DNA from 2 places in the Embleya sp. NPDC005971 genome. Region 2 is predicted to be linked to the other one. Evidence: predicted binding sites of a transcription regulator. Region 2 holds the regulator's gene; the other holds the start of a gene.
What was found. The regulator HrcA, encoded in region 2, represses chaperone genes, less so after heat shock. The targets are predictions, from matches to a motif close to TTNGCACTCNGNNNNNCNGAGTGCNAA.
Positions count from the first base shown of each region.

Region 1: groL (chaperonin GroEL) is a predicted target of HrcA. The motif match lies at 13,785-13,811, and genes of this name have one in related genera.

Region 1 covers NZ_JBEXUX010000038.1:47,739-63,022, reverse strand. The annotation lists gene ABZ374_RS29330 (carbohydrate ABC transporter permease) at 1-886, shown strand, start outside; gene ABZ374_RS29325 (cupin domain-containing protein) at 971-1,315, opposite strand; gene ABZ374_RS29320 (DUF3263 domain-containing protein) at 1,474-1,809, shown strand; gene ABZ374_RS29315 (LytR C-terminal domain-containing protein) at 1,822-2,511, shown strand; gene otsB (trehalose-phosphatase) at 2,522-3,379, shown strand; gene ABZ374_RS29305 (M14 family metallocarboxypeptidase) at 3,376-4,707, opposite strand; gene ABZ374_RS29300 (AAA family ATPase) at 5,127-7,241, shown strand; gene ABZ374_RS29295 (metal-dependent phosphohydrolase) at 7,313-8,029, shown strand; gene ABZ374_RS29290 (DUF4031 domain-containing protein) at 8,046-8,315, opposite strand; gene ABZ374_RS29285 (hypothetical protein) at 8,361-8,744, shown strand; partial or broken gene ABZ374_RS29280 (DUF6569 family protein) at 9,038-9,397, opposite strand; gene ABZ374_RS29275 (hypothetical protein) at 9,712-11,217, opposite strand; gene ABZ374_RS29270 (hypothetical protein) at 11,502-11,816, opposite strand; gene groL (chaperonin GroEL) at 12,001-13,626, opposite strand; gene ABZ374_RS29260 (cold-shock protein) at 14,146-14,349, opposite strand; gene ABZ374_RS29255 (MoaD/ThiS family protein) at 14,771-15,049, opposite strand; gene thrC (threonine synthase) at 15,046-15,284, opposite strand, start outside.
Region 2 covers NZ_JBEXUX010000001.1:165,967-181,250, forward strand. The annotation lists gene ABZ374_RS00725 (arylsulfatase) at 1-2,226, opposite strand, end outside; gene ABZ374_RS00730 (ABC transporter ATP-binding protein) at 2,238-4,061, opposite strand; gene ABZ374_RS00735 (ABC transporter permease) at 4,058-4,927, opposite strand; gene ABZ374_RS00740 (ABC transporter permease) at 4,924-5,868, opposite strand; gene ABZ374_RS00745 (ABC transporter substrate-binding protein) at 5,870-7,429, opposite strand; gene ABZ374_RS00750 (putative leader peptide) at 7,717-7,809, opposite strand; gene ABZ374_RS00755 (DUF3097 domain-containing protein) at 7,866-8,696, opposite strand; gene ABZ374_RS00760 (MBL fold metallo-hydrolase) at 8,726-9,481, opposite strand; gene hrcA (heat-inducible transcriptional repressor HrcA) at 9,632-10,648, shown strand; gene dnaJ (molecular chaperone DnaJ) at 10,651-11,781, shown strand; gene ABZ374_RS00775 (nitronate monooxygenase) at 11,976-13,043, shown strand; gene ABZ374_RS00780 (16S rRNA (uracil(1498)-N(3))-methyltransferase) at 13,040-13,780, shown strand; gene ABZ374_RS00785 (histidine triad nucleotide-binding protein) at 13,853-14,215, shown strand; gene ABZ374_RS00790 (ribonuclease Z) at 14,223-15,134, shown strand.

The DNA.
Region 1 (15,284 bases), on a different contig from region 2:
GAAGCAGCCTTCGGGCGCCGCGGGCGGCGGGAATGGGTCCGGGCGCAAGAAGTCCGTGCTCGGGGGCTCGAAGTACAGCCAGAAGCAGCTCTGGTTCGGTGCGCTCGCGTGGGTGATCGCGATCGTCTTCGTCGCGCCCTACATCGAGATGGCCATTACCGCGCTGCGGCCCAAGGACGAACTGACCAGCGACGGCTACCTGCCGACGAAGTTCGAATGGGCCAACTTCGTCGACGTGTGGGACAAGTCCACACTCGGCGACAACCTCAAGATCTCGCTGCTGGTCGCCGGCATGTCCACGCTGCTCGTGCTGGTGGTCTCGCTGCCCGCGGCCTACTACACCGCGCGCAAGCGATTCCGCGGCCGAGGCGTCTTCCTGGGGCTCGTGCTGGTCACCCAGATGTTCCAGCCGACGTCGTTGCTGGTCGGGCTGTACCGGGAGTTCTACATCCTGGATCTGCTCGACTCGTACTGGGCGCTCGTGCTCGTCAACGGCGCGTTCAACCTGGCCTTCTCGGTGTGGATCCTGACCGCCTACTTCAGCGCGATTCCGGTCGAGCTGGAGGAGGCCGCGATGATCGACGGTGCCTCCCGTCTCGGGGCACTGCGTCGGGTCACGCTGCCACTGGCGATGCCGGGCATCGTCACGGCGGTCATCTTCACCTTCATCGCGGCGTGGAACGAGTTCACCGTCGCCCTGGTGCTGGTGACCACACCGGAGAAGCAACCGCTCACGGTCGGCATCAACAGCTTCCTCGGTGCCTACCGGGTCGAATGGCAGTACCTGTTCGCCGGTTCGGTGGTGGCGATCGTGCCCGTGGTGATTCTGTTCGCCTACATCGAGAAGCACGTGGTGTCGGGTCTGACCGCCGGGTCGGTTAAGTAGGTTCGGCCGACTCCCGAAAGCACGAAGCCCACAGGTCTCGGGGCCTGTGGGCTTCGTCGCGTCCGGGAGCCGGTGAAAGAGGGCCTACGGCAGGGTGATGTGGTACGCCTTGCGCAGCGTCTCGTGCACCGTCCACACCGTCTCGTCGCCCTCCTGGAGCACGCACGCGTCGCCCGGCCCGACCTCGATCGTCGCGCCACCGCGGATCTCGATGGTGGCCCGACCGGAGACGACCACGAACAGCTCGTTCGCCTCGGTGTCGGTCACCACGCCCGGGGTGATCTGCCAGATGCCGCGAATCTGCTTGCCGTCCTCGGATTCCCACAGGACCCGGCCCGAGACCTCGGGCGTGCCGGAGACGATCTGGGCCGGGTCGAGCGGGTCGGCTTCGAGCTCGGCGGCGGGGATATGGACGGCAAAAGTAGACATGCGGCGGAGCATATAGGTCTCTGTGTCGATCCCTCCCCTCGGGTGATTCACGGCTTTTCCGGCGAATCATCGCGCCGGTGCGGTGGTCCGTCGGCGCGGGCGGGCACAATGCCGAAAGCGGGTCGACGGGCCCGGGCGAGGTACCGAAGGGGTGACCGATGGGCGAGGAACACGACGCGCGGCCCGAGGTGCCCGTGATTCCCGGGCAGGGCGCGCCGGCGCACCCGCCCGAGTCGGTGCCCGCGGGCGGGCTGTCCGACCGGGACCGGGACATCCTCGAATTCGAGCGCCAGTGGTGGAAGCACGCCGGCGCGAAGGAACGCGCCGTGCGCGATCGTTTCGGTTTCTCCGCGACCCGCTACTTCCAGGTGCTGAACACCCTGCTCGACCGGCCGGAGGCCCTGGAGCACGACCCGATGCTGGTCCAGCGGCTGCGGCGGTTGCGCGAGGCCCGGCAGCAGGCCCGGTCCACCGTGCGCCGTCCCGGGCACTGAGGGGCGGGACGGGTGTTCGGGCGCCACCGGGACGAGTACGACGTCTTCGCCGGCTTCGGTCGGTACGGCCTGATCTGGACCAACGAGGACCTGGGGGCCGAGGAGGTCGAGGCGGATCCGGAGCTCGCCCCCGAGCACGATGCGTTCGGCGGCCTGCGGCCCCAAGCCCTGCTCGCGTGGGTGCGCTCGCGGCGCGGGCTGCTCCCGGTGGCCGCGCTGACGGCGATCTGCGTCGTGGCCGGTGTGCTCGCGATCGGCCGGGACGAGCCCGCCTCCCGGGTGGCCGCGGACCGGGTCCGCCACAGCTTCGGGCCGGCGCCGGTCGCGGGCCCGGCCGGATCCGCCCGCCCGGTGCCGCCGGTCCGGGCGCCCGCGGCCCCGCGTGGTGCGCACGGCAAGGTGGTGCTGCTCGATCAGAGCAAGGTGCCGGCGCTCGCCAAGCGCATGGGCCGGCGGCTGGAGGCGGCGGGCTGGGAGGTCGCCGGCACCGACGTGTTCCGCGGCTCGGTCCCGGCCACCACCGTCTACCACCCCGTCGGGCAGGAGAAGCAGGCCCGCGCGCTCGCCGCCGCGCTGCCCGGGATCGACCGGATCAAGCCGGCCTTCGGTGGCATCCCGCGGCATCGACTCACCGTGATCGTGGTCGACGACCAGGTGGTCCCGCTGGCCGATCGACTGCTCGGTTCGCTGACCACTGGGTAGGTTGGACGGCATGACCACGAACCGGTCCATGCTGCCCGAACCCACCACGACGGCCGGCCGAACGGGCCTTGCCGCGTTGCTCGGTGAGCCGGCCCGAGCGGTCGTCGCCCTCGACTTCGACGGCACCCTCGCCCCGATCGTCGACCGCCCGGACCAGGCCCGCGCGGATCTGCGCGCGGTGACCGCGCTGTCCCGACTGACCCCGCACCTGGCCGCGGTGGTGATCGTGACCGGCCGCCCGGCCGCGGTCGCCGTCGAGTACGGCCGCTTCCGCGGCGTGCCCGGACTCGAACAGCTCGTCGTGCTCGGACACTACGGACTGGAACGCTGGGACGCGGCGACCGGCCGGATCAGCGCGCCGGAGCCGCCGGCCGGGGTGCACGAGGTGCGCCTCGCGCTGCCCGGTCTGCTCCAGGCACTCGACCTGTGGGAGACCACCTGGGTCGAGGACAAGGGCAGCGCGCTCGCCGTGCACACCCGCCGCGCACCGGACCCGGACGCCGCGCTCGCGCTGCTGCGCGATCCGCTCGACGATTTGGCGGCGCGGCACGACCTGGCCGTCGAGCCCGGGCGCTACGTGCTCGAACTGCGCCCCCGGGGGATGGACAAGGGCCGCGCGCTGACCGGCTTCCTCAAGGAGAAGCAGGCCGGCTCGGTGTTGTTCGCCGGTGACGACCTCGGCGACCTCGCCGCGTTCGAAGCCGTCGAGGAAGTACGCCACCAGGGCACCGCCGGCCTCACCGTATGCAGCGGCTCGGCCGAGGTGCACGCCCTCGCCGAACGCGCCGACCTGATCGTCCCCGGCCCGGAGGGCGTCGCCGACCTGCTCACCGGCCTGGCCGACCACATCGCGCCGGACAGGGCCTAGACCGGCTCGGCGGGTGTGGGTGCCCGGTCGGGATCGGCCGGGCACGGTTCGGGGGTTGCCGTCGCGACCGCGAAGCGGGCCCGCGGATCCAGGAGCAACGCGACCATCGCGCCCGCCGGTTGCGCCGTCTCCACCCGCAGGTCGGGCTCCACCCGGACGCCGTGCTCGGCCAGCGCGGCGCGCGCGCTCGCATATCGGTCCGGCGTCAGCCGATACGCGCACGGCATCGGCCCGACCGCGCCCAGGCCCGCCGGGACGTTGTCGGCCCCGGCGAAGTACACCGCTCCGCCACCGCGCGCCGCCCGCTCCCGGGACGTGCGCACCGCCGCCGTGATCGCCTCGCCGCGTTCGGCGGCCATCCGCAGCGTGGCCTGCGCGGCCACCAGGTGCGCGGCCACCCGCCGCCGACCCAGCAGGCCCGGATCCGCGCGCTCCAGCGCCGAGACGGGCCGGGTGGCGACCTCGACCAGCACCGCCACCGCGTGGTCCAGCGCGGCCGCGTTGCGCAACAACCGCTCGTCCCCGTCGCCGCCGAGCGGCCGACCGGTGTCCTCCTCCCCGTAGACACCTGCCGCCCAACCCGCCGCGGGCAGTGCCGTGCCGATCCGATCGCGCGCCAACTCGACGGCCAAGGAACGCAGTTCGGGGGCCACGTTGAGATTGCGCGGCCACAGGTACAGGGCCGGCGTGGAGTTCGCCGTATCCGCCGGCACGGTGAACTCGTGCAGGTCGTGCACGATGTGCGGGCGCGCCTCGCGGAGCACCCGGCGGATCGCCCGCGCCTCGGGCGTGCTCACCGCCACGTGGTCCCGGTTGAGATCCACCCCCTCGGCGGTCGCCCGGGTGCCCGCCGCCGATCCGTCCGGATTGGGCGTGGCCAGCACCAACACGGTGACGCGCTCCAGCAGCCGACGTCCCGCCGGCGAGCGGTCGGCGGCCAGGTCCCGGATCAGCTTCAGGCAGGACTCCCGACCGGCCGGCTCGTCGCCGTGCTGGCCGCAGACGAACAACACCCGGACCGGCTCGGCCACCGAGCGGGTGCCGGCCACGGTGATCAACTCCAGCGGCCGGCCGCGCGTGCTCGTGCCGACCCGGGTCACGGTGACCCGGGCGGCGCCCCAGCCGGCCCGCTCCGGGCCCGGCGCCGCCGCGACCAGGTCGCGCAGGTAGTCCCGCTCCTCGGCGAGGGTGGTCCACAGCGTGCCACCGCGCCGCTCGAACCCGGTCGGCACCCGGCCGGCGCGCCCACCGCCCACCGGGGTCGGCGCGAGCACGACCCCGGCCACCAGCGCCATCGCGAGCACCGTCCGCGTCGCCCACACCCGCATCCCGACCCCATCCCCTCGTGCCCACCAGGACAGCCACCGCCTCGCCGCGCCACACCCACACGCCGCACCGCACCGCACCGCGCGCAGCCACGCACCGGGCCGCGCTCCGCCGCGTCCCCCACCTCACCGCGCCACGCGCCACACCACACCGACCCGGCCGCGTTCGCGCGGCTCGCACGTCGGGAACCGAGCATGGCGCGGCAAAGGCGGTTGATGGCAGAGCCGGACTGGCCTAGGCTCGCTCATTCCGCTGTCCCACCCAGTGCAGTGATCGGGAACCGTCTTCGGCGCCCGGCACCGGTGGGCCGCGCGGGCCGCCGCCTTCGGGCATCCGGCCCGCGCCCTTCGCAGGGGCGCACCAGGACGTGGCATCGCACACGGCCGGGCTCCGATTTGTCGCCGCCTCGAACCGGAGAGTCATGTCCGCGCCCGCCACCACCGGCCCCGCTCTGCCCACTCCCGACCCGCTCGGTGTCGAACGCGCCTACCTGGACGCCTCCCGCGCCGCCCTGCGCCGGATGCGCGAGGAGACCGAGGCCCTGGACCTGCGCGACGTCGGCGCCACCGCCGTCGCCAACGAGACCGCCCAACACCTGATCGCCAAGCGCATCGCCGCACTCGCCGACCACGCCGGCTCGCCGCTGTTCTTCGGCCGGGTCGACGGCCGATTCGCCGACGGCGTCGAGGGCGTCGAACCGGCCGAGGTGAGCGCCGACCCGAGCAAGCCCGTCGAGTCCTTCTGGATCGGCCGCCGACACGTCCACGACGAACTCGGCGACCCGATGGTGGTGGACTGGCGCGCCCCGCTGTCCCGCGCGTTCTACCGGGCCAACCGGGCCGAACCGCTCGGCGTCGAACTGCGCCGCCGCTTCGGCTGGACGACCGGCGAACTGACCGCGTTCGAGGACGAGCACCTGACCGACCCGGACGAGGCCGACACCGCGAGCGGCATCCTCGCGGCCGAGATCGAGCGCCCGCGCATGGGCCCGATGCGCGACATCGTGGCGACCATCCAGCCCGAGCAGGACGAGATCGTCCGCTCCGACCTGGGCCGCACGCTGTGCGTACAGGGCGCGCCCGGCACCGGCAAGACCGCCGTCGGCCTGCACCGCGTGGCCTGGCTGCTGTACGCCTACCGGGACCGCCTCGCCCGCAGCGGCACCCTGGTGGTCGGCCCGAACCGGTCCTTCCTCGACTACATCCAGCAGGTACTGCCCGCCCTCGGCGAGATCGAGGTCGGCCAGACCACCGTCGAGGACCTGGTCACCCGCACCTCCAAGATCAAGGTCCGGGCATCGGACGAGGCCGTGTCCGGCACGATCAAGGGCGACGCGCGGATGGCCGAGGTGCTGCGCCGCGCGGTGTGGTCCGGCCTGAGCGCGCCGACCGAGTCGGTGGCCGTGGTCCGCGACTCGCGCACCTGGCGGCTCCCGGTCCACGAGGTCGAGGACCTGGTCACCGCGCTGCGCACCCGCGACGTGCGCTACGGCGCGGCCCGCGACATGCTCCGGCAACGCATCGCACACGCGCTGCTGACCAAGATGGAGGAGCGCGGCGAGTCCCCGGACGACCGGGTCCAGGACGCGGTCGCGCGCAGCCGACCGGTCAAGGCCGCGGTGGACGCGATGTGGCCGGCGGTGGACCCGCTCAAGCTGGTGTTCCGCCTGCTCGGCGACGCCGACTTCCGGGCCGCGTGCGCGGACGGCGTGCTCAGCGCCGAGGAACAGGCCGCGATCGGCTGGGCCACGCCGCCGCGCGGCGTGGGATCCGCCCGCTGGACCATGGCCGACGCGGTGCTCGTGGACGAGACCGCCGACCTGCTCTACCGCACCGGCGGCTACGGGCACGTGGTCATCGACGAGGCGCAGGACCTGTCCCCGATGCAGTTGCGGGCGGTGGGTCGGCGCTGCTCCACCGGCTCGGCCACCGTGCTCGGGGACATCGCCCAGGGCACCACGCCGTGGGCCACCCCCGGCTGGACCCAGACGCTGCGGCACCTGGGACACGAGGGAGCCAGGATCGAGGAGCTGACCCGGGGCTTCCGAGTGCCGCTCCAGATCCTGGAGTTCGCCAGTCGGTTGTTGCCGCTGATCGCGCCGGGCCTGGCGCCCGCGTCCTCGGTCCGCCAGGCGGCGGGCGCCCTGGAACTGCGCCCGGTCCCGGCCGACGAGCTGGCCCTACGATCCGCCCGGGCGGCGATCGAACTGCTCGACCACGAGGGCTCGATCGGGCTGATCTGCGCCGACGCACGGGTGCCCGAGGTGGCCGCCGCACTGCGTGCGGACGGCGTCGCGCACCGGGTCCTGGGCACGGACGACGCCGACCAGGCCCGGATCAGCGTGGTACCCGCGTCGCTGGCCAAGGGCCTGGAGTTCGACCACGTCGCGGTCGCCGAACCGGCCGAGATCGTCGACGCCGAGGCCCAGGGACTGCGCCGGCTCTACGTGGTGCTCACCCGCGCGGTGTCCGGCCTGATCGTGCTGCACGCCCGCCCGCTCCCGGAACCGCTGGCGGCCCCGGCCGTCGCCGGCTGATCGGGCCGGGATCGGCCGGCGAACGGCGGGTGATCGGCATGCGATCGGCATCCAATACGAGTGAACCGCGTGTGTCGAACCGGTTGGTGGTCGGCTTCGCTCGCTCGTTCTGCCATGCTGGCCGGGTGGAACGCATCCAGGAGTCCGCGACCGTGACGCTGCGGGACCAGTGGGCCCGGCTCGTCGGTGGGCACGCCGAGGCCGGCGCCGTCGTCGAGAGCCTGCTGGCACGCTATGCCGAGCCGCACCGCCGCTATCACGACACCGACCATCTGCGCACCGTGCTCGACCTGATCGGCGAGCTGGCCTACGAGGCCGACGACGTCGACGCGGTGATGCTCGCCGCGTGGTTCCACGACGCGGTCTACGACCCGGCCCGGGCCGACAACGAGGAGCGCAGCGCACGGCTGGCCGAGCGCGGCCTGCGCGAGGCGGGCGTGGCGCCGGACCTGGTCGCCGAGACGGCGCGCCTGGTCCGGGTGACCGCCGAGCACGCGCCCGGCGAATCCGACCACAACGCGCACGTGTTGTGCGACGCGGACCTGGCCATCCTGGCCGCCGACCGCGAGCGCTACGAGGCGTACACGGCGGCGGTCCGCGAGGAGTACGCGTTCGTCCCCGACGAGGCGTTCCGGGCCGCCCGCGCCGCGGTGCTGCGCGACCTGATGTCGCTGCCCCGGCTGTTCCACACCCGACTGGGCGCGGCCCGGTACGAGGAGGCGGCCCGCTACAACATGCGCGCCGAGCTGGAGCGCCTGGAGGGCACCATCCCGCGCCAGCAGTCCTGACCCGCCGTCGACCCGGTCAGCGCGGACGGTAACGCTTGCGTTGCCGCAGCCCCGCCGCGGTCAGCCGGGTCACCAGTTCCCGACTGGAGACCGGCTCGGCCCCGTTCGCCAGCGCCCTGGCGTACAGGTCGGCCGGGACGTCGTAGTGATCGCGGTCGAACGCGCGTTCCGGCGCGCCGAGTTCGCGTGCGAACGCGTGCAGCTCGGCATGCGAGACGTCGCTGACGAGGTGCGACCACAGCCGCCCGCGTCCGGGCCAGGCCGGGGGATCGATGAGGAGAGCCACGCGGTCGATTCTCGTATACGTCGCGATCACGCACACTTGTGGACCATGAGCAAGGATCCCACCGACGTCGCCCTGTTGACCGCCCGCGCCCTGGTCCTGGCCGATCTGCGCACGCACGGCGTCGAGACCCCCGAGACGGTGACCGTGGTCGAGCACGCCCTGGTCGAGCGCAAGTGGTGGGTCGAGCAGTGGCCCGACGGCGCCGCGTACGTCCCCGGACTGATCGGGCAGGACGTCCAGGAGGCGCTCGCCGAGAACGGCACGGTGTGGCCGCCGTGCCCTCGGCACGACGACCACCCGCTCTACCTGGAACCCGAGCTGGGCGAGGACCCGCACTGGGTGTGCGAACGAGACGCCGAGGCGATCGCCCCACTCGGCGGCCTCACCGCGACTCGGCCGCCGAACGAGCGCGCGGTCAACGACGCGTAGATCGGCCGATCGCCGCCCAGCGCATACGCGCCGACCAGCCGCTCGCTCGCGGCCCGACCCACGGTGACCCCGGCATGCGTGTGCTCCGGGACCAGCGCCACCGGGTGCGCGTCGGCGTCGCCCAGGGTGTGCTCGGCGCGTCGCTGCTCCTCGGCGTCGGCGGCCCGCAGCGCCTCGGCGAGCACGTCGTACGGGTCCCCGGCCGCCGCGCCGTCGCCCCCGGGCAGGTGCAGCACGGTCCGGCTCGGCGGCGGATCGCCCGGATCGTGCAGACCGTGGCGGACCGCCTCCGCGCCGTAGCAGGACCTGATCAGCGGCTCCCACATCGCCGACCAGTAAGCCCGCGAGGGCGCCCGCTCGATCCCGGCGATCTCGCCGTCGAGCAACACCACCGCGCCCACCTGATCCTCGACGCACTCGAACTCGGCGACGAAACGTTCGAGTTCGAGCGCGAAGTGCTTCAGGAACAGCACCAGGTTCCCGGTCTCGGCGAGGCCGGAGGAGGCGTTGAAGCGCTGGACGGCCGACCACAACCGGCTGTACCCGTCCGCGTCCGCACCGGCCGAGGCGGCGGCCCGCAGCGCGAGCGGCAACACCGCCAGCGGCTGCGGCCCCTCCGGGATCAGCCCGGCCTGGGTCTGCTGCACGCACATCGCCGCGTCGAACGCGAGCCGACCCGAGGGCTCGACCAGCGCCGCCCTGGGCATCGCGTGGTCCTGCGCGCTGCGCTCGACGATCACCGCGAGATGGCACGGGACCAGCGCGACGTGCGGCGTGTGATTGACGAAGGTGAGCGTGCCGTAGTTGCTCGTGCCGATCCACAGATCGGTCGGGAGCGCGACGGTGGGCGCGTCGCACGTGTCGCCGAGCAGCGGCAGCACCTGCATCCGGCCGACGCTCTGCACCGGGCCGAGGGTGCAGCCGGCCAGCAGCTCGCCGATCGGCAGCGGGGCGTGGGCGATGGTGTTCATCCGGTCACCTCCAGGTGGGCCAGGCGCAACAGGGCGGGTACGGCGGCGGCCGGATCGATGGTCAACATCAGCCGGCACCAGGCGAGTTCGAGCGCTTCGGGACGATGGACGGGGGCGAGCGGCAGGTCCGGCGCGTAGCCGCGCAGACCGGTCGCCTCGGCCGCGAGCACGGGCGAGAGCTGGACCACGGGCACCGCGACGCCCAGGGTGTGGGCCGCGTCGAGCACCTGCGCGAACCGCCCGGCGGGCGCGTTCTCGTAGCCGTCGCCGATCACCACGATCAGCTCGGCACCGGTGCGCAACGCGGCGACCAGGGCCTCGGCCGCCGAGGTGGCCCCGGCGGGCCGCACCAGTCGGCCGTCCGGGACGCCGCCGATCCACACGTCGTGGCACTCGGCCGCCGCCGCCCGCAACGCGTCGCGCAGCGCGAGCACGGTCGCGATCGGCCGCAGCGGCTGGTCGAGGCCGCCGCGCATCGACGCGGATCCGTCCAGCACCAGGGCGATCCGGCGGTCGGCCAGGTCGAGCCCGGCCGCACCGGCGGCGGCCCGCCGATCCAGCGCCGCGGCCAGGTCGTCGGTCATCCCGGTGGCGAACGCGTACAGGTAGAGCCGGACCGCGTCGTAGCGGTCCAGGTCGACCCCGACCTCGACGCCCGCGCGCTCGGCCTGCCGCTGCCCGGCGAGCCGCTGACCCGCGGTCAGTCGCTCGGCGGTCAGCTCCAGCACGCGCGCCGGCTTCTCGTTCGGATGAAATCGGCCGCGCAGCCCTTCGAGCGTCTCGAACGGCAGCGCGGCGCCCGCGGCCAGGTCGGTACGGGCGGCCCGATACGCGACCGGGAGCGGCAGCGTGTACGGGCCGTCGGCGCCGAGTACGAACGCGACGCACTCGCGCGCGAGCGCCGGATCCGCCGCCCAGCGGTCGATCTCCCGGGCCAGGATGCGCTGTTCCTTGGCATCGAGCCGTGCGCTGGCGAGCAGCCTGGTCAGGATCGAGCGCAGGATGCCGCTCATCCGCAGCCCCCACGCGTGCCGCAGCGCGTCGGCGAGCTTGTCCCGGTAGCGCACCGACCACAACTCCAGCGATGCGGAGCCCAGGACGGTGCGCAGGATCAACCGGCGCACCCGGGCGTTGTTCACCCGCCGCTCGGCCAGCAGACCGAACAGCTTGAGCCGACGCGGCACGGTCAGCGCGGCGACCGCGTCGTACACGGCGGTGCCGTCGTCCTCGTGGGCCGGCGTATCCAGCAGGTGCAACACGCCGAGCTGCCGGCTGCGGTCGGTGGCCCCGGGGGAGCACACGAGACCGGCGTACAGGCGGCGGTCCAGCGCGACCATCGCGCGGTGCGCGTCCTGCTCCAGGGCCAGTTGCTCGTCGCGGGTGTTGTAGAAGGAGGCCCGCCCGGTCGCGGCCACCGCGACGTCCAGAAAACGAACGACGGTGGCGGCGGCCTCGGCACGGGCCGGATGGTCGGCGCTCAGGGCGCGCAGGATTTCGGTCATCGGAAGGCTCCCCCGTGGGCACCCGGGGTAGATCGCGGGTCCGGTATGTGGTCCCCGGATCAACCGTGGGACCGCTTCCTACCGATGGGAAACGGCTCTGTACGAACACGCAGTTCCCCGGGTGCAATGGCGTGCGACCGCGGGCAGGTCACGGGTCCCGGACAGGGATTCGAACCCCAAGCACCCCGAAAGCGCTTGTACGCCAAGACAGAAGGAACACGTAGTTCCCGCGGTCGCATCACGAGCCTACGAGCGAGCGACCGCCGATGCCGGCGAATATCGGCTCAGCGGGGGAAGTCCGAGGTGTCCGGGTCGATCCCGAAGGGTTCGGGGATCCTGATCGTTTTGCCGTATGCAACGTGAAGGAACTGTCGGTACGGTCCACCATCGGGTTCGGAGAACAGGGTTACGGACGGTCCTGTGGGATCCCAGCGGTCGACGACCGGTTCGTGCCCGTGTAGGGGTGGTGGCGACATCGTGATGTTCTCTCCGTCGAACTCGGCGCGCCGGCCTTCGGGCACGTCCAATCCCTGCCACATGGTCACGATTTCGCGCCAGGCGACGCCCACATCGATCCCGGGTGCGGTCGTCTCGTCCACCTCGCCTACCTCGATCCATGCCGTACGAGAACGACGCCAAGGCCGCCCGGAGACCATTTCAGGGTAAGTCGCCACCCCCACTCGAACGAGCGAACACGCGGAAACGCGAACGAGGCGGCCCCCCGAAGGGGACCGCCTCGTTCGTCGAACGACCGGCCGTGCGGGTCCGGCGACCCTCAGCGGATCAGAAGTCCATGCCGCCCATGTCCGGAGCGCCGCCGGCCGGGGCCGGGTTCTTCTCCGGCTTGTCGGCGATGACGGCCTCGGTGGTCAGGAACAGCGCGGCGATCGACGCGGCGTTCTGCAGCGCGGAACGGGTGACCTTCGCCGGGTCGATGATGCCCTCGGCGATGAGGTCCACGTACTCGCCGGTCGCGGCGTTGAGGCCGTGACCCGGGGTCAGGTTGCGCACCTTCTCCACAACCACGCCGCCCTCGAGGCCGGCGTTGACCGCGATCTGCTTGAGCGGGGCCTCGACGGCCAGGCGCACGATGTTCGCGCCGGTGGCCTCGTCGCCGTCCAGCTCGAGCTTGTCGAACGCGATGGTGGACGCCTGGAGCAGGGCCACGCCACCACCGGCGACGATGCCCTCTTCGACGGCGGCCTTCGCGTTGCGCACCGCGTCCTCGATGCGGTGCTTGCGCTCCTTGAGCTCGACCTCGGTCGCGGCACCGGCCTTGATGACCGCCACGCCGCCCGCGAGCTTCGCCAGGCGCTCCTGGAGCTTCTCGCGGTCGTAGTCCGAGTCGGAGTTCTCGATCTCGGCGCGGATCTGGTTGACCCGACCCGCGACCTGGTCCGAGTCACCGGCGCCGTCGACGATGGTGGTCTCGTCCTTGGTGACGACGACCTTGCGGGCGCGGCCGAGGAGTTCCAGACCCGCGGTGTCGAGCTTGAGGCCGACCTCCTCGGAGATGACCTGGCCACCGGTGAGGATGGCGATGTCGCCGAGCATGGCCTTGCGACGGTCGCCGAAGCCCGGGGCCTTGACGGCGACGGACTTGAAGGTGCCGCGGATCTTGTTGACGACGAGCGTGGCCAGGGCCTCGCCCTCGACGTCCTCGGAGATGATCATGAGCGGCTTGCCCGACTGCATGACCTTCTCCAGCAGCGGGAGGAGGTCCTTCACCGAGGTGATCTTCGAGTTGACGATGAGCACGTAGGCGTCTTCGAGGACGGCCTCCATGCGCTCCATGTCGGTCGCGAAGTACGGCGAGATGTAGCCCTTGTCGAAGCGCATGCCCTCGGTGAGCTCGAGTTCGAGACCGAAGGTGTTGCTCTCCTCGACGGTGATGACGCCTTCCTTGCCGACCTTGTCCATGGCCTCGGCGATCATCTCGCCGATCAGGGGGTCAGCGGCGGAGATCGAGGCGGTGGAGGCGATCTGCTCCTTCGTCTCGACGTCCTTGGCAAGCGCGAGAAGCTGCTCGGAGACGGCCTCGACGGCCTTCTCGATGCCACGCTTGAGGGCCATCGGGTTCGCGCCGGCGGCCACGTTGCGCAGGCCCTCGCGAACGAGCGCCTGGGCGAGGACGGTCGCGGTCGTCGTACCGTCACCGGCGACGTCGTCCGTCTTCTTCGCGACCTCCTTGACCAGCTCGGCACCGATCTTCTCGTACGGGTCCTCGAGCTCGATCTCCTTGGCGATGCTCACACCATCGTTGGTGATGGTGGGCGCACCCCACTTCTTCTCGAGCACGACGTTGCGGCCCTTGGGGCCCAGCGTGACCTTGACGGCGTCGGCGAGCTGGTTCATCCCGCGCTCGAGGCCGCGGCGCGCTTCCTCGTTGAACGCGATGATCTTGGCCATGTGGTGAAGTCCTCCCAGAACGGGGGTGAGTGCCGGACCGCACTGGCGCCCGCGACGGACGACCCGACCACCGCGAGGATCCCTCCCTCACGGGTGCCGAGCCTCACCGGCCCGGTCCGTTTCTGTCACTCTCACATCCAGAGTGCTAACGCCAATGATTAGCACTCGACCATGCCGAGTGCAAGCGCAACGGCGGGTCCCGACCCCTCCGCGCGTACCCCCGCGCGTGTCGCACGTGGGGCCGGGTCCGGCGGGGTCGCGCCCACCGTGATCGCCCGCGCGACGGGGCGCCCGCGCGCCGGGGGCCGGACGCGGGCACGGGCCCGGACGCACAACGACCGGGGCCCGGCCCCCGCGTGGCGGGAAGGCCGGGCCCCGGTCACCGATCGAACCCGATCCGCCGATCCGACGAGGGATCGGCGGGGAGAACGGGAGATCGGACAGGATGTGTGCTGCGGTGTGTCGTGCAGTCCGTGGTGTGTGGACCGTTTCAAGCAGAGGAGCGGATTGCTCCCTGGTTCAGGCGGTGACGCGGACCATGTCGGCCTGCGGCCCCTTCTGCCCCTGCGAGATCTCGAACTCGACTCGCTGCCCCTCCTCGAGCGTCCGGTACCCGTCCATCTGGATCGCGCTGTAGTGGACGAAAACGTCCGCACCACCGTCGACCGCGATGAAGCCGTACCCCTTCTCCGCGTTGAACCACTTGACGGCGCCCTGAGCCATTCCTAACTCCCCTGTTACTGGCCCTTTCACGGATACTGCACGTCGCAGCTCCGGGTTCGTATCCAGAAGGACCCGGCCTTCCGCTACGACCGCGGCTGAATGTATCCGGACGGATGCCCGGAGCAACAGGTCAATCGGACGACAATTCCCGAGTGAATAAAACTCGCATTCCTCGCGAATTGTCATGAAGGCCGTATTTCAATTCATCAGGAAAGCGACTTTCTGCACAAAACGGATGTGATCCCGACCACGGGTTTACCGACGCGTCGCCGCCAAAGCGCGGAAATGGACCTGTTTAAACACGTGTAACGCACAACTTCGAGGAGACCAAGAAATCCGCCGCCCGGAGCCCCGGACGGCGGATTTCTCGGTTCCGTTTCGGGCCCGACTCGATGAAGATCGGGACCGTCGGCCTATCGCGTCAGCAACCGCCGGCGACCGCCGGGATGATCGAAACGGTGCCCTTGTCGGGGATCGCCGTGGCAAGCCCGTCCGCGAAGCGCACATCCTCGTCGTCCACGTACAGATTCACAAAGCGACGCAGCTTGCCCTCGTCGTCGAGGATGCGCGCGCGAATTCCGGCGTGGTCCTTTTCCAAGGCACCCAGAACCTCGGCGAGGGTCGTCCCCTCGGCGGACACCTCGGCCGCCCCGCCCGTGTAGGTGCGCAGGATCGTCGGGATGCGAACGGAGACGCTCATGCCAGGCCGGCCTTTCGGAAGGAATCCAGAGTGGGTCGAATGGTCGCGGTGGCGCCGGTGGTCGGCGTGACCGCGTCCAACGTCTTGAGGCCGTCGCCCGTGTTGAGCACGACCGTCTCGGCGTCCGGGTCCAGCGCGCCGGACGCGAGCAGCTTGCGCAGGCAACCGACGGTCACGCCGCCCGCCGTCTCGCCGAAGATGCCCTCGGTGCGCGCCAGCAGCTTCATCGCCTCGA
Region 2 (15,284 bases):
GGTCAGGTCGCCCGTATAGCGGAACGAGCGACGGCGCTCCCACAGCGGCCAGGACACCGGCGACTTGCGATCCACGCCGACGCTGATCCCCTGGAGCGGCGCCATCCCGATCAGGATGTGCACACCCTCCAGCCAGGCCACGTCCTCGCCGTCCACCGCGACCGTGAAGTCCCAGCGAAAGTGCGGCCGCGCGTGTGCCCGGAGCACCACCACCCGGGTGCCCGGCGCCAGTTCGCCCGCGTCCACCTCGTGCAGTTCGCCGTACTCGTTGTAGGCGAAGAACAGCCGGCCGTCCTCGACATAGACGCTGTACCCACCGCCCTGATCGCCGTGCGAGACCAGCACGCCCTGATCGGCGGCCCCGTGCCCGCCCAGTTCGATGGACACCTCGAAGTCCCGGAAGGTGATCAGCTTCGCCGAGCGATAACGCTCCAGCTCCGGCGTGCCCGCGAGCAACCGCACCGGCCGGCGCAGCCGCTCCTCGGCCGGCCCACGCAGCGCGAGCCCCCCGCCGTCGGCCAGCGGGAACACCCCGTTGCGCCACGCGGCGGCCTCCCACGCGGCGGCCAACTCCCGGACCACCTCCGGATGTCGGTCCGCCAGATCGTCGATCTCGGTCGGATCCGCGGTGATGTCGTACAGCGCCCATTCCTCGTCGTCGTACGCGTCGCCCGCCCGGTGGTGCGTCACCAACTTGTAGGGGTGGCGGTAGTAGCTGCGATTGCCGACCATCTCGCTGTACTGCTCGCCATGCCGCGACTCGGCGGTCGGATCCGCGAGCACGTTCGTGAACGAGGTCCCGTCCAACTCCTGCGTCGGCGCGCCCGATCGTTCCGGCGGAACCGGCACACCGGCCAGGTCGAGCAGCGTGGGCAGCACGTCGGTGACGTACTGGTACTGCGGCCGCACCCCGCGTTCGCGCAACCCGGCCGGCCAGGAGATCACGAACGGCACCCGCACCCCGCCCGCGTAGGTCTGGCCCTTGTACAGCCGAAACGGCGTGTTCGAGGCCATGCCCCAGCCGCGCGGATAGTGGATCAGGCTGCGCGGCCCGCCGATCAGGTCCGGGTCCAGCTCGATGTCGCCGCGCCAGTCGGCGGGCTTGGCCGGGTGCTGATTGAACCGCTTGAAGTAGGCCCGGGTGCCCTCGGCGCCGCCCTCGCCCGTGCCGCCGTTATCCGAGGTGAACACGATGACGGTGTTGTCCAACTCGCCGAGCGCCGCCAGGGTGTCCACCAGTCGGCCCAGGTTGTGGTCGATGTTCGCGACCATGCCCGCGTAGACCTCCATGTACCGCGCGTACAACTCCCGGGTCCGCGGCTCCAGGTCGGCCCACGCGCCCACCTCCTGCCCGGCCTCGAAGTTGCGCCGGGGCAGCCGGGTGCCCGGGTCGAACAGCCCGGCCGCCCGCTGCCGGTCGAAGCGCTCCTCGCGCAACACGTCCCAGCCCCGGTCGTAGCGGCCCCGCTGTGCCGCGATGTCCGCCGCCTTCGCCTGCAACGGGCCGTGCACCGCGTTGTGCGCGACATAGAGGAAGAACGGCTTGTCGTGGTCGTGCGCGCGCAGGCCCTTGATCATCGCGATCGCCTGATCGGTGATGTCGTCCGTGTAGTAGTAGTCCTCGGGCAGCTCGTCGATGTCCAACGGCGAGTTGTCCCGAACCAGTTGGTGCGGATGGAACAGGCTGGTCAGCCCCTCCAGGACGCCGTAGTACCGGTCGAAGCCCTTCTGGAGCGGCCAGTTGCCGCGATGGTCGGCCGTATTGGACGCCGAATCGCGCACCAGATGCCACTTGCCGACCGCGAAGGTCGCGTAGCCCGCGTCGTGCAGGGTCTGCGGCAGGGTCGGGATGTCGTCCGAGATCTCCATGCCGTAGCCCGGGAAGCCGGGATCGGCGTTGGCCACCATCGCGTAGCCGACCCGGTGCGGATTCAGGCCGGTGAGCAGCGCCGCCCGGGCGGGGGAGCACAGCGGCATCGTGTGATAGTTCGTCAGCCGCAGGCCCCGCTCGGCGAGTCGGTCCAGAGTGGGAGTGGGGATCTCCGAGCCGAACGGGCCGATGTCGCTGTAGCCCATGTCGTCGATCAGCACCACGACCACGTTCGGCGCGCCCGGACGGGCCGCACGCGGTTGTGGCCAGGCCGGCTCGGACGTGGCGAAGGTGCGGCCGACCCGGCCCGGGAAGCCCTGGTACGGATCCCGGTGTCGTTCGTCGGGAATGGGCACGTGACGCTCCTTCAGACTGCCTCGGCCGCACGCACGGCGACCGGAACGGGGGAGGGGACGGCGGCCAACAGGGCCTTCGTATAGGGGTCCTGCGGATGCGCGACCAGATCGTCGGCCGGGCCGGTCTCCACCACACGGCCCTCGCGCAGCACCACGATCCGGTGGCTGATCGAGCGCACCACCGCGAGGTCGTGCGCGATGAACAGCAACGCCAGACCCAGTTCGGCCTGGAGCTCGGCGAGCAGGTTGACCACCTGGGCCTGCACCGAGACGTCCAGGGCGGACACCGCCTCGTCGCAGATCAGCACCGAGGGCGCGGGTGCCAACGCCCGGGCGATGCCGATGCGTTGCCGCTGCCCGCCGGAGAAGTCGCGGGGCAGGCGGGAGGCCGCGGCCGGATCCAGACCGACCCGTTCGAGCAACTCCAGGACCCGTGCCCGGCGTTCCAGCGGCGTGCCGATGCGCTGGGCGTGCAGCGGGTCGGCGACGATGTCGCCGACCGTCATCCGCGGGTTGAGCGAGGCAAACGGGTCCTGGAAGACCATCTGCACCTCGCGGGCGAGCCGACCCTTGCCGGCCACCCGGATCACCCCGCGATCGGGCTTGTGGATGCCGACGATCGCCCGGGCCAGGGTGGACTTGCCGGAACCGGACTCGCCGACGACGCCGAGCGTCTCGCCCGGATACAGCACCAGGTCCACGTCCGTCAGCGCGGCCACCGCCGGCCGCCTTCGGGAGCGGAACGACTTGGATACGCCGCGTACTTCGAGCACCGGCGAGGTCGGATCCGGTGCGTTGCGCCGGATCGGCCCGGGCTCGTGGGCGGGTGCCTCGGTCGGCGGCACCCAGCACGCGCTGCGCACGTCGTCGGTGACCGGGACCAGGTCCGGTTGTTCGGTTCGGCACCGGTCGATCACCGCGGCGCACCGGTCCGCGAACGCGCAGCCGAGCACCGGCAGCGCCAGGTCCGGCGGGGTCCCGGGGATCCCGGCGAGTCGGGTGCCGGCGGGGGTGTCCAGGCGCGGCACCGCCCGCAACAGTCCGGCGGTATAGGGGTGTCGAGGTGCGGTGAGCACCTCGGCGACCGGACCCTGCTCGATCACCCGACCGCCGTACATCACCGCGACCCGGTCGCAGCGTTCGGCGACCACCCCCATGTTGTGCGTGATCAGCAGTACGGCGGTGCCCAGTTCGCGGCGCAGCGTGTCCAGCAACTCCAGGATCTGCGCCTGCACGGTCGGATCCAGCGCGGTGGTCGGCTCGTCGGCGATCAGCACGTCGGGCCGGTTGGCCAGGGCCAGTGCGATCATCACCCGCTGTCGCATGCCGCCGGAGAACTGGTGCGGGTAGCCGGACACCCGGGCGCCCGGGATGCCGACCAGCTCCGCCAGCTCGACCGCACGGGCCTCGCGGGCCCGTCGGTCGCCGAACCCGTGGGCGCGCAGTGCCTCGTGCAACTGTCGGCGCACCGTCAGCAGCGGATTCAGCGACGTCATCGGGTCCTGGAAGACCATGCCGATGCGCCGCCCGCGCACCCCGACCAGTGCCGCCTCGGACGCCGTGACCAGGTCGGTGTCGCCGTCCAGCAGCACCGAGCCGCCCACGATCCGGCCCGCGGGCGGCAACATCCGGGCCAACGCGAGCGCGGTCGTCGACTTGCCCGAGCCGGACTCGCCGACGACGCCCAACATTTCGCCGACGGCCAACTCCAGGTCCACGCCGCGTACCGCGTGCACCGGGCCGCGCTCGGAGTCGAAGACGACCCGGAGGTCGTGCGCGGCCAACAGCGGGGTGCCGGCCCGGATTTGTGCGGGCTTGTCGATCGTGACGGTCATCGCCGGACCCCCTTGTTGAGTGCTTCCGCGATCAGGTTCAGGCCCAGCACGAACGCGCTGATGGCGACGAGCGGGCCGATGGCGTAGCTCGGGTGGTCCTGGAGGTGCATCACCGAGCCACTGACGATCGAGCCGAGCGAGGGCTCGGGCGGACGCACGCCGATGCCGATGAAGCTCATCGCGCCCTCGACGATCACCGCGATCGACAACGACACGGCGATCTGTACGACCAGGGGATCGGCCGCGTTCGGCAGGATGTGCCGGACCAGCAGCCGGACCCGACCGGCGCCGCCGACCCGGGCCGCCAACGCGTATTCGCGCTCGCGGTGGGACAGGATCGCGCCGCGCAACATGCGGCCGAACGCGGGCGCCTCGACCACCGCGATCACCACGATCACCGTGCTCTTGCCGGCACCGAGCACGGCGGTCACGGTCAGGCCCAGGATCAGCCCGGGAAACGCGAGCACCAGGTCGAACGCGCGCTGCACGACCACGTCCGCCCACCGCGACGTCACCGACACCAGCGCGAGCAGGCAGCCCGTGAGCGCGCCCAGTGGTACCGCGCTCACCACCACGATCAGGTCGGTGCGGATCCCGAACAGCACCCGCGACCACAGGTCGCGGCCGATCTCGTCGGTGCCCAGCGGATGCTCCCCGCTCGGCCCCAGCAGCGCGTCCGCGGTCTGGAAGGTGGGTGCGTACCGGGTCAACAGCGGTGCGGCCAGGCCGAGCAGGACCACCAGGGCGACCACGGTCAGCCCGGCGATCCCGCGCGGTGTGCGCAAGCCCCGTATATAGGGGTTGCGCGCCCGCTTCGTGGGCGCGATCGGTGCCGGGGTCTCGTCGACGATCACTGCGGCGCTCATCCCAGCCTCACCCTCGGGTCGAGCAGCGCGTAGGCGATGTCGGTCAGCAACTGCACGAGCACGTACACCCCCACGAGCAGCAACAACAGCGTCTGGACCACCGGGTAGTCGCGCCGGGCCACGCCCTGTTCGGCGAGCTGACCCAGTCCGGGCCAGGCGAACAGCGCCTCCACCACGACCGCACCGCCCAGCAGCGCGCCGACCTGCATGCCGAGCACGGTCAACACCGGGGGCAATGCGTTCGGCAGCGCGTGCCGCCACAGGATCCGCCGGGGCGAGACGCCCAGCGAGCGGGCGGTGCGCACGTAGTCCTCGCTGAGCGCCTGGCGCACGCCGTCCCCGAGGTAGCGGGCGAGCACCGCCGAGCCGGGCAACGCCAGGCACAACGCGGGCAATACCAGGTACTGCAACCCGATCACCGGGTCGGCCACGATCGACTCGTGTCCACCCGGCGGCAACAACCGCCAGGTCACCGCGAACAGCAGCACCAGCAACACCCCGGTGACGAACACCGGCACGGTCAGCGAGACCGAGTCGACCGCGCTCAGCAGCGCGCGCGGGACACGGCCGCGGGCGGTGGCGCCGAGCACGCCGAGGACCGGGCCGAGCACCAGCATCAGCACCAGGGCGCCCAGCGCGAGCGCGAGCGTGTTGCCGAACCGGGCCCCGATCAGGTCGGTGATCCGCCCGCCGATCAGGTACGACCGGCCCGGGTCACCGGTGAGCAGGTCGCCGATCCAGGAGAAGTACTGGGCCGGGAAAGGCCGGTCGAGGCCGAGGTCGGCGCGGATCGCGGCGACCGTTTCGGGGGAGGGATCGGAGCCCGCGAGCGTGGTCGCCGGATCGCCCGGGATCAGCCGCAGGATGGCGAAGATCGCGAACGAGGCGAGCACCAGCACGAGCAGGGCCGAGGGCAGTCGGCGAAGGAGGTAGCCGCTCATCTCAGCCCGCCAGGTACGCGTCGTCGAGCACGGTCGCGTTGTAGCGGTTCTGTCGCACGTCGCGCAGCTTCGCGGTGGCCGGCTGCACATTGGTCAGCACCGCGAGGTCGATGATGAACTGCCGGTCCAGCAGCGCCCGACTCAGTTCGGCGTAGGCGACCCTGGCCGCCGCCGAGCGCGCGTCGGTCTGGTTCCAGGCGCGTTGCACGATCTCGGTGTACGCGGGGTCGACGAACTTCGAGGTGTTCCTGGCCTCGTTGAACGGATACGCGCTGACCGCGAGCGTGGCGGGCTGGTTGGACGCGAAGCCGTGCGTGCCGGTCCACAGGGCCGGCATCGTCTGCGCGATCAACCGGGCCTGGAACTTGGCCGGATCCAGCGGTTCGAGGGTGGTCTGGACACCGACCCGGGCCAGATCGAACTGCACCATCTGGGCCACCGCCGGAGCCGTGCTCAAGAACGCCATCGGCAGGTCGAGGCCGCCGCCGTGGCCCGCCTCGGCCAACAGCGCCTTGGCCCGGGCCGGGTCGTGCGGGTAACGATTCGCGTCCGCGTCGGTGTATACCGGCGAGGACTTGGGCCACGGCGCGGCCGAGGCGAGCCCGTAGCCGCCCAGCGCCTGCTTGACGATCCGGTCCCGGTCGACCGCGAAGGACAGTGCCTGGCGCACCCGCTGGTCGTCCAGCGGGGCGACCGAGGTGTTCACCCCGAGGTAGATGTTGCCCGAACCCTGGTCGTATTCGCGCAGATCGAGCGCCTTGTCGTCGCGCAACGGCACGATGTCGCGCCCACCGAGGCCGGCGGCCAGATGGCTCTGGCCGCTGCGCAGCGAGGCGATCAGCGCGTCCGGCTGCGGGACCACCCGGATCTCCACCGCGTCCAGGTAGGGCCGCTCGGGCACCCAATACCTCGGATTGCGGTCCAGCACCAGCGAGGTGCCCGGAGTCCAGGTCTTCCACACGAAGGGGCCGGTGCCGACCACGTTCCGGCCCAGCACCGCGTCCTCGACCGACTCCTTGGCGGAGATCACCATGAACTCGAACAGGTCGAAGATGTTGGCCACGGGATGGGCCAGCCGCAGCGTGATGCGATGCGGCGAGGCGATGTCGAAGCCGGTGACCGCCAGCGCGGTGGCCCGCAACTGGGCGCTGCGCTGCGGGTTCTGCAGGTTCTGCACCGCGAACACCACGTCCTCGGCGGTGAACGGGCGCCCGTTGTGGAAGACGACGTCCTCGCGCAGGGTAAGCGTGATCGCCTTGCCATCCGGCGCGATCTGCCATCCGGTGGCCAGTTCGGGTTGTGGATCGAGCCCGCCGGGGGCGTAGTGGGTCAGGGTGTTGAAGACCAGCCGATGAATGCTGAACATCGGGCCCTGGGTGAACAACAGGGCCGGGGTCAGATCGGCGAGGGTGGCCACTCTGAGTGTGCCGCCGCGCCTGGGTCTGCCCGCCGCCCCGGCCGGCGCGGTCTTGTCCCGGTCCACCGCCGAGCGGCAGCCGGCGAGGCCCAGCAGGGCGGCGCCCGTACCGATTCCCTGGACGAGCCGGCGACGGCTCAACATGTCAACGAAGGTGGGTGAAACGGACATTCTGACTCCTGGAAGGCAGGTTTGCGCGCACGCCGAATCGCGGCCGGTTCGCACGCGAACGGCATCGGGGCGTGGCGAGGGAGACCGTCGGCGGACCCGGGCAGGGGTCGGCCGCACGCGGTCGGGTGCGACGCACGGTCGGGGGAGAGCCGGGAAAAGTGCCCGCGCGGTGCCGAGCGGGATCAGGTGCGCGTGGGCGCGCCGATCGTGGGGGTCACGCGCGGTTCGGGGGTGGTCCTACCGGGAGTGTGGAACTCCGGTCAGCGGACGGGCCGGACGGCACAGATCGCGCTGGCCTGTCGACGAAGGTCGACATGGCGGCGCGTCACGAGGCCGACGTCACGGTGGTTCACGAAATGGAGAGTTGCAGCCGGCTGCTGCGGTGGTCAACGAACAATCCGCCCGCGTCTCACATCTCGGACGGTGCTGTCACGAAATCGATCAATTCCTCCACCTTTCCCAGCAGCGCCGGCTCCAGGTCGCGGTACGAATCCACCGCCGCGAGGATCCGACGCCAGGCCCGCGGCGGGTCCACCGGCCAGCCGAGCGCCGTGCAGACCCCTTCCTTCCAGGGCACTTCGCGCGGTACGTCCGGCCAGGCCGCGATGCCCACCGACGCCGGCCGGACCGCCTGCCACACGTCGATATAGGGGTGTCCCACCACGAGCACCTGATCGCCGGTCACCCGCGCGGCGATCCGGCTCTCCTTCGAACCGGGCACCAGGTGGTCCACCAACACGCCCAGCCGCCGACCCGGGCCCGGCGCGAACTCGCGCACCACCGCCGGGAGATCGTCGATGCCTTCCAGATACTCCACGACCACGCCCTCGATCCGCAGGTCGTCGCCCCACACCCGCTCGACCAACTCGGCGTCGTGCCGACCCTCCACATAGATCCGACCGGCCCGCGCCACCCTGGCCCGAGCGCCACGCACCGCCACCGAACCGGACGCGGTCCGCCCGGGGGGGCGCGCCGGGCCCGGCGCCCGCGGGCGGACCAGGGTGACCACCTCGCCGTCGATCAGGAAGGCGCGCGGATCCAGCGGGAAGACCCGGAGCCGGCCGTGCCGATCCTCCAGCGTGACGGTGAACCCCTCGGGCGTCTTCTCCACCCGGACCACCGCGCCGCAAAAGCCGGTCGAGGCCTCCTCCACCACCAGATCGCGTTCGGCCTCGACCTCGGGGACGGGCTTGTCCTTCTTCCATCCCGGGATCAGCGACTCGGGTCCATAGCTGCGCATGGCAGTGACGCTAGTCGGGTGACGGTACGTCAGTCCGGTACGACGCGCCCGGCGGCGACCTCGGCCAGCCAACGGTTCTGCCGAACCACGAACTCCTCGTCCACCACCGCACCGTGTCCGGGCAGCCAGACACTCGCGTCCAGCGCACGCACCCGGGCCAGCGAATCGCTCCACTCGGCGGCGAACGCGTCCGAGCCGAACAGCGGCGGCCCGCTCTCCTCCACCATGTCGCCGGCGATCAGCACCCCGCAGTCGGGCACGTGGACGACCACATCGTGGTCGGTGTGTCCACGGCCCGGCGCGTACAAGACCACCTCACGCCCGCCCAGGTCCACCGTGACCGGCTGCTCCCGGGCCACCAGGCGGGTCGGCGGCACGATCCGCGCGGCATTCATCAGGCCAGGGTCGAAGCCGTACGAGATGCCGCTCGCGCGACCGGCGTCGCCGCGCCGCTCCAGATACTCCGGCAGCTCCGCGTGGCCCCAGATCTCGGCGTCCGGGAAGGTCCGCAGCACCTCGTCGTTGCCGAAGCAGTGATCGAAGTGACCGTGTGTGTTCACCACCGCGACCACCCGGTCGGGCAGCCCGTGCGTGGGCAGCTCCCGGGCGAGTGAGGCCAACAGCTCTGCCGCCTCGCGGTCGTGCGATCCGGTGTCCACGAGCAGGATCCCGTCCCGGCCCGTGACGACCGCCACATTCAGTTCCAGGCCGGGCAGCCGGCGGCGCAGGACGCCCGGTGCGATCGGCTCCCAGGTGGCGTGTTTCGGCTGTTCGGCGCGTAGCATGCGTCAACCTTGGCACGGACGCAGGGGTACGGTCCGGATCGGGTGACCCGTACACTGGCACTCGGCGGGACGGAGTGCCAACCAGCACGACGAATCGCCGCAGACGGGACACGGCAACGGGTGGAAGAACCGGTCAGGGAGGTGCGCACCATGCTCGACGATCGTAAGCAGGACGTGCTGCGCGCCATCGTGCAGGACTATGTGGCGACCCAGGAACCGGTGGGTTCCAAGGCGCTCGCGGACCGACACAACCTCGGGGTCTCCCCGGCCACCATTCGCAACGACATGGCCGCGCTGGAGGAGGAGGGCTACATCACGCAGCCCCACACCAGCGCCGGTCGCGTGCCCACGGACAAGGGCTACCGGCTGTTCGTCGACCGCCTCGCGGGTGTCAAGCCGCTGTCGGGCGCCGAGCGTCGGGCGATCCAGACCTTCCTGGCCGGCGCGGTGGACCTGGACGACGTGGTGGGCCGGACGGTGCGGCTGCTGGCGCAGCTCACCCATCAGGTCGCCGTCGTGCAGTACCCCTCGCTGACCCGCTCGACGATCCGGCACGTCGAACTGCTCACCCTCGCGCCCACCCGGGTGATGCTCGTGCTGATCACCAGCACGGGTCGGGTCGAGCAGCGGGTGATGGACACACCGGGCCCGGTCGGCGAGAACCTGCTCGCCGACGTCCGGGCGCGGCTGAACAGCCGGATCACCGGCAAGCGGTTCGCCGATGTGCCGTTGCTGATCCAGGATCTCGCCGAGCCGTTCACCGCCGAGGAACGGCCGATCGTGGCGGGCATCCTGGCCACCCTGCTCGACACCCTGGTCGAGCACAAGGAAGAGAAGGTCGTCCTGGCCGGGACGGCCAACCTGACCCGTTTCGGCATGGACTTCCCGAACACGATCCGCCCGGTCCTCGAAGCACTGGAGGAACACGTCGTGCTGCTGCGCCTGTTGGGCGAGGCGACCGACCCGGGCATGGTCGTGCGGATCGGACACGAGAACATGCACGAAGGACTGGCCGCGACCTCGGTGGTCGCCGTCGGATACGGCAGTGGGCAGGAAACGCTGGCGAAGCTCGGGGTGCTCGGGCCGACCCGGATGGACTACCCCGGAACGATGGGAGCGGTGCGCGCCGTGGCTCGGTACGTCGGACAGATTCTCGCGGAGTCGTAGAGTTGGCTACCGATTACTACGAGGTCCTCGGGGTACGGCGGGACGCCACCCCGGAGGAAATCAAGAAGGCCTTCCGCCGGCTTGCTCGGGAGCTGCACCCGGACGTCAATCCGGACCCGAAGACGCAGGACCGGTTCAAGGAGATCAACAACGCCTACGAGGTCCTCTCGGACCCGCAGAAGCGACAGATGTACGACCTCGGCGGCGACCCGCTGTCCTCCGGGGGCGGCGGGGGCGGCGGCTTCGGCCAGGCCGGCTTCGGCTTCAGCGACATCATGGACGCGTTCTTCGGCCAGGCCAGCCAGCGCGGACCGCGCTCGCGTACGCGCCGCGGCCAGGACGCGATGATCCGGATCGAGATCACCCTCGAAGAGGCCGCGTTCGGCACCACCCGGGAGATCCAGGTGGACACCGCCGTCACGTGCAACACGTGCAACGGCGAGGGCGCCGCCCCGGGTACCTCGGCACAGACCTGCGACATGTGTCGCGGGCGCGGCGAGGTCAGCCAGGTCACCAAGTCCTTCCTGGGCCAGGTCATGACGTCGCGGCCGTGTCCGCAGTGTCAGGGCTTCGGCACCGTGGTCCCGCACCCGTGCCCCGAGTGCGCGGGCGACGGCCGGATCCGCGCGCGGCGCACGCTCACCGTCAAGATCCCGGCGGGCGTGGACAGCGGCACCCGGATCCAGCTCGCGGGCGAGGGCGAGGTCGGCCCCGGCGGCGGCCCGGCCGGCGACCTCTACGTGGAGATCGTCGAGGTCCCGCACACCACCTTCCAGCGGCGCGGCGACGACCTGCACTGCACGGTCACCATCCCGATGACGGCGGCGTCGCTGGGCACCAAGGTGCCGTTGCAGACGCTGGACGGCACCGAGGAGATCGACATCCGCCCGGGCACCCAGTCGGGCCAGTCGATCCCGCTGCACGGACGCGGCATCACCCACCTGCGCGGCGGCGGTCGGGGCGACCTGATCGTGCACGTCGAGGTGCAGACGCCGAACAAGCTCGACCCCGAGCAGGAGGAGCTGCTGCGGCGGCTCGCCAAGCTGCGCGGCGAGGAACGGCCCTCCGGCCAGTTCACGCCGGGCCAGCAGGGCCTGTTCTCCCGGCTCAAGGACGCGTTCAACGGCCGATGAGGCCGGCTGCGGCGCGCGCGGGTGTTCTACGCGCGCGCCGCGTCGTCGTAGCGCGCCGGACGGGCCGAAATCGCCCGATCCGGCGCTCGGTCGCGCATCCGCCCCGGACGGTGGCGCGAGTTCGGGTCGAGGACACGCCCTAGGCTTGGTCGGGTGACGCGAGCCGAGCCGTCCTTGAGCGAACGGGGAGCATGATGCCGACGACCACCGACCCGACCCGGCTGACCGCGCTGCCGATCGTGCAGGCGCCGATGGCGGGGGCGGCCGGATCCGCGCTCGCGGCCGAGGTCGCGCGCGCGGGCGGGCTCGGCTTCCTGGCCGCCGGGTATCGCTCGGCCGACGCGCTGGCCGCCGAGATCGGGGAACTGCGCGCGTTGATCGGCGACGCGCCGTTCGGGGTGAACGCGTTCATGCCGCACCCCGCGCCCACCCGGGCCCAGGACGAGCGCACCCGGCGCTACGCGACCTCGCTGGCCCGGGCCGCCGCACACTACGGAGGCACCGTCGGCACGCCCGCCCCCGGCTCGGAGCGGGACGACTGGGACGCCAAGCTCGCGCTGCTGCTCGCCCACCCCGTCCCGGTGGTGAGCTTCACCTTCGGCCTGCCCGACCTCGACGCGATCGGCGCGTTGCGCGCCGCCGGCACGTCGACCGTGGCCACCGTGACCACGCCCGAGGAGGCCCGCCTCGCGAGCGCCGCCGGGGTCGACGCGCTGTGCGTGCAGGGCATCGAGGCCGGCGGCCACCAGGGCGGCTTCGCCAACCCGGACGCCCCCGCCCCGTACGGCCTGCTCACGCTGCTCACCCTGATCGCCGCCGAGACCGAGCTGCCGCTGATCGCCGCCGGCGGCCTGATGACCGGCCGCCAGATCGAGGCGGTGCGGCTCGCCGGCGCGAGTGCCGCCCAACTGGGCACCGCCTTCCTGCGCTGCCCGGAAGCCGTCGCGCCCGCCGCGCACAAGGCCGCGCTGGCCGACCCGGCCTTCGATCGCAGCGTGCTCACCCGCGCCTTCTCCGGCCGCTGGGCCAGGGGACTGCACAACGGCTTCGTGGCCCGCCACGAGGCCGAGGCCCCCGGCGTCTACCCCTACGTCCATCACCTGGTCTCGCCGATCCGCAAGGCCGCCGCCGCCCGGGGCGAGGCCGACGGCCTGGCCCTGTGGGCCGGTCAGGGCTGGCGCCTCGCCCGCGAGGAGCCGGCCGCCGAAGTGATCGGCCGGCTCGTCGACGAGATGGCCGCCACCCGAAAGGCAGCCGCTTGAGCGCCCCCGTCTTCCTCGCCCCCGGCGACGCCATCCGGCACGGCCGGCAGGTCGTCCTGGACGGTGTCGAGGGCCGGCACGCCGTCACGGTGCGCCGCCTCGTCGCCGGTGAGCCGATCGTCCTGGCCGACGGCGCCGGACTGGCCGTGCACGGCACGGTCAACCGCACCGAGGGCAAGGACACGCTGTACGTCGACGTCGACTCGCGCACCGAGGAACCCGCCCCCACCCCCCGGATCGTGGTGGTCCAGGCACTGCCCAAGGGCGACCGCGGCGAACTCGCGGTGGAGACGATGACCGAGGTCGGCGTCGATGTGATCGTGCCCTGGGCCGCCGCCCGCTGCATCACCCAGTGGAAGGGCGAACGCGGCGCGAAGGCACTGGCCAAGTGGCGCTCGACCGCCCGCGAGGCGGGCAAGCAGGCCCGCCGGCTGCACCTGCCCGAGGTGACCGAGCCGATGAGCACGCGTGGGGTGGCCGCCCTGCTGGGCGAGGCCGCGTTCGCGGGCGTCCTGCACGAGGACGCCGAGGCGCCGATCGCGACCGCCGGCACGCCGACCGAGGGCGACCTGGTCCTGGTGGTCGGCCCCGAGGGCGGGGTGTCCCCGGACGAACTGGCCGCGTTCGCCGCCGCCGGCGCGAGCGCGTACCGCCTGGGCCCGACCGTGTTGCGTACTTCCACGGCCGGCGTCTCGGCCGCGTCCGTGTTGTTGGCCCGCTCCGGCCGCTGGGGCTGAAGCGGCGGACGGGACACCTGACTACGATCGGGGGCGACCGCCGTGATCGACTCGGACCCGATGGAGGCACCCATGGCTGCGGGGGAACCCCAGGCCGACTGCCTGTTCTGCAAGATCCTCGCCGGCGACGTCCCGGCCACGATCGTCCGCGAGACCAAGGACGTGGTGGCCTTTCGGGACATCAACCCGCAGGCGCCCACCCACGTCCTGGTCATCCCGCGTGCGCACTACGCCAACGCGGGCGAACTGGGCGCCCAGGCACCCGAATTGGCAGGCACCCTGCTCGCCGAGGCGGCGGCCGTCGCGGCCGCCGAGGACCTTGCCGAGGCGGGCTACCGGATAGTCTTCAACACCGGCGCCGGCGCCGGCCAGACCGTCTTCCACGTGCACGCGCATCTGCTCGGCGGTCGTGGGCTGAGCTGGCCTCCCGGTTAGTCGTCGAGTGTCCACCAGGGAATTCGTCGTTCTCGGCACCGCGAGCCAGGCCCCGACACGACAGCGCAACCACAACGGCTACCTGCTGCGTTGGGACGGCGAAGGGCTGCTGTTCGACCCCGGGGAGGGCACCCAACGGCAGATGGCGCACGCCGGGGTGGCCGCGCACGACATCACCCGGATCTGCGTGACGCACTTCCACGGTGACCACTGCCTCGGCCTCCCCGGCGTGATCCAACGCATGTCGCTGGACCGGATCACGCACCCGGTGACCGCGCACTACCCGGCGAGCGGACAACACTGGTTCGACCGACTGCACCACGCGACCGCGTTCCACGAGAGCGCCGTGCTGATCGAGCACCCGCTGGCGGGCGAGCACGTCGAACTGCCCGCCGGGCCCTTCACGCTGGAGGCCCGCCGGCTCTCCCATCCGGTCGAGTCGTACGGCTACCGCGTGGTCGAGCCGGACGGCCGCCGGATGGTGCCCGAGCGGCTTGCCGCGCACGGCATATCCGGCCCGGACGTCGGTCGGATCCAGCGCGAGGGCCGCGTCGGCGAGGTCACCCTCGAACAGGTCAGCGTGCCGCGCCCGGGCCAGCGGTTCGCCTTCGTGATGGACACCCGGATGTGTGCGGGCGCGGTCGAGCTGGCGCGCGACGCGGACCTGCTCGTGTGCGAGTCCACCTTCGCCGACGCCGATGCCGAGCTCGCCCGCGAGGTCGGCCACCTCACCGCGCGCGACGCGGCGGTCATCGCCGCCGAGGCGGGGGCGCGTCGGCTGGTGCTGACCCACTTCTCGCAGCGCTACTCCGACGTGACGCCGCTCCTGGAGCAGGCCCGGGAGGTTTTTCCGGACACCGTCGCGGCGCACGACCTGGACCGGATCGACGTGCCCAGGCGGCGGCAGCCGGCGGAATAAACCCCGGGGTCCGCCGGGACCGGAGAGCTACCATTGAGCAACATCGAACCGCTTCCCGAGCACGGAAATGAGGCGTGATCAGGCCGCCAAGGCCGCCCATGGCTCCCACGACGAACGCGCGAGGCGCGAGCTCCGAGAACACCGCGCGCG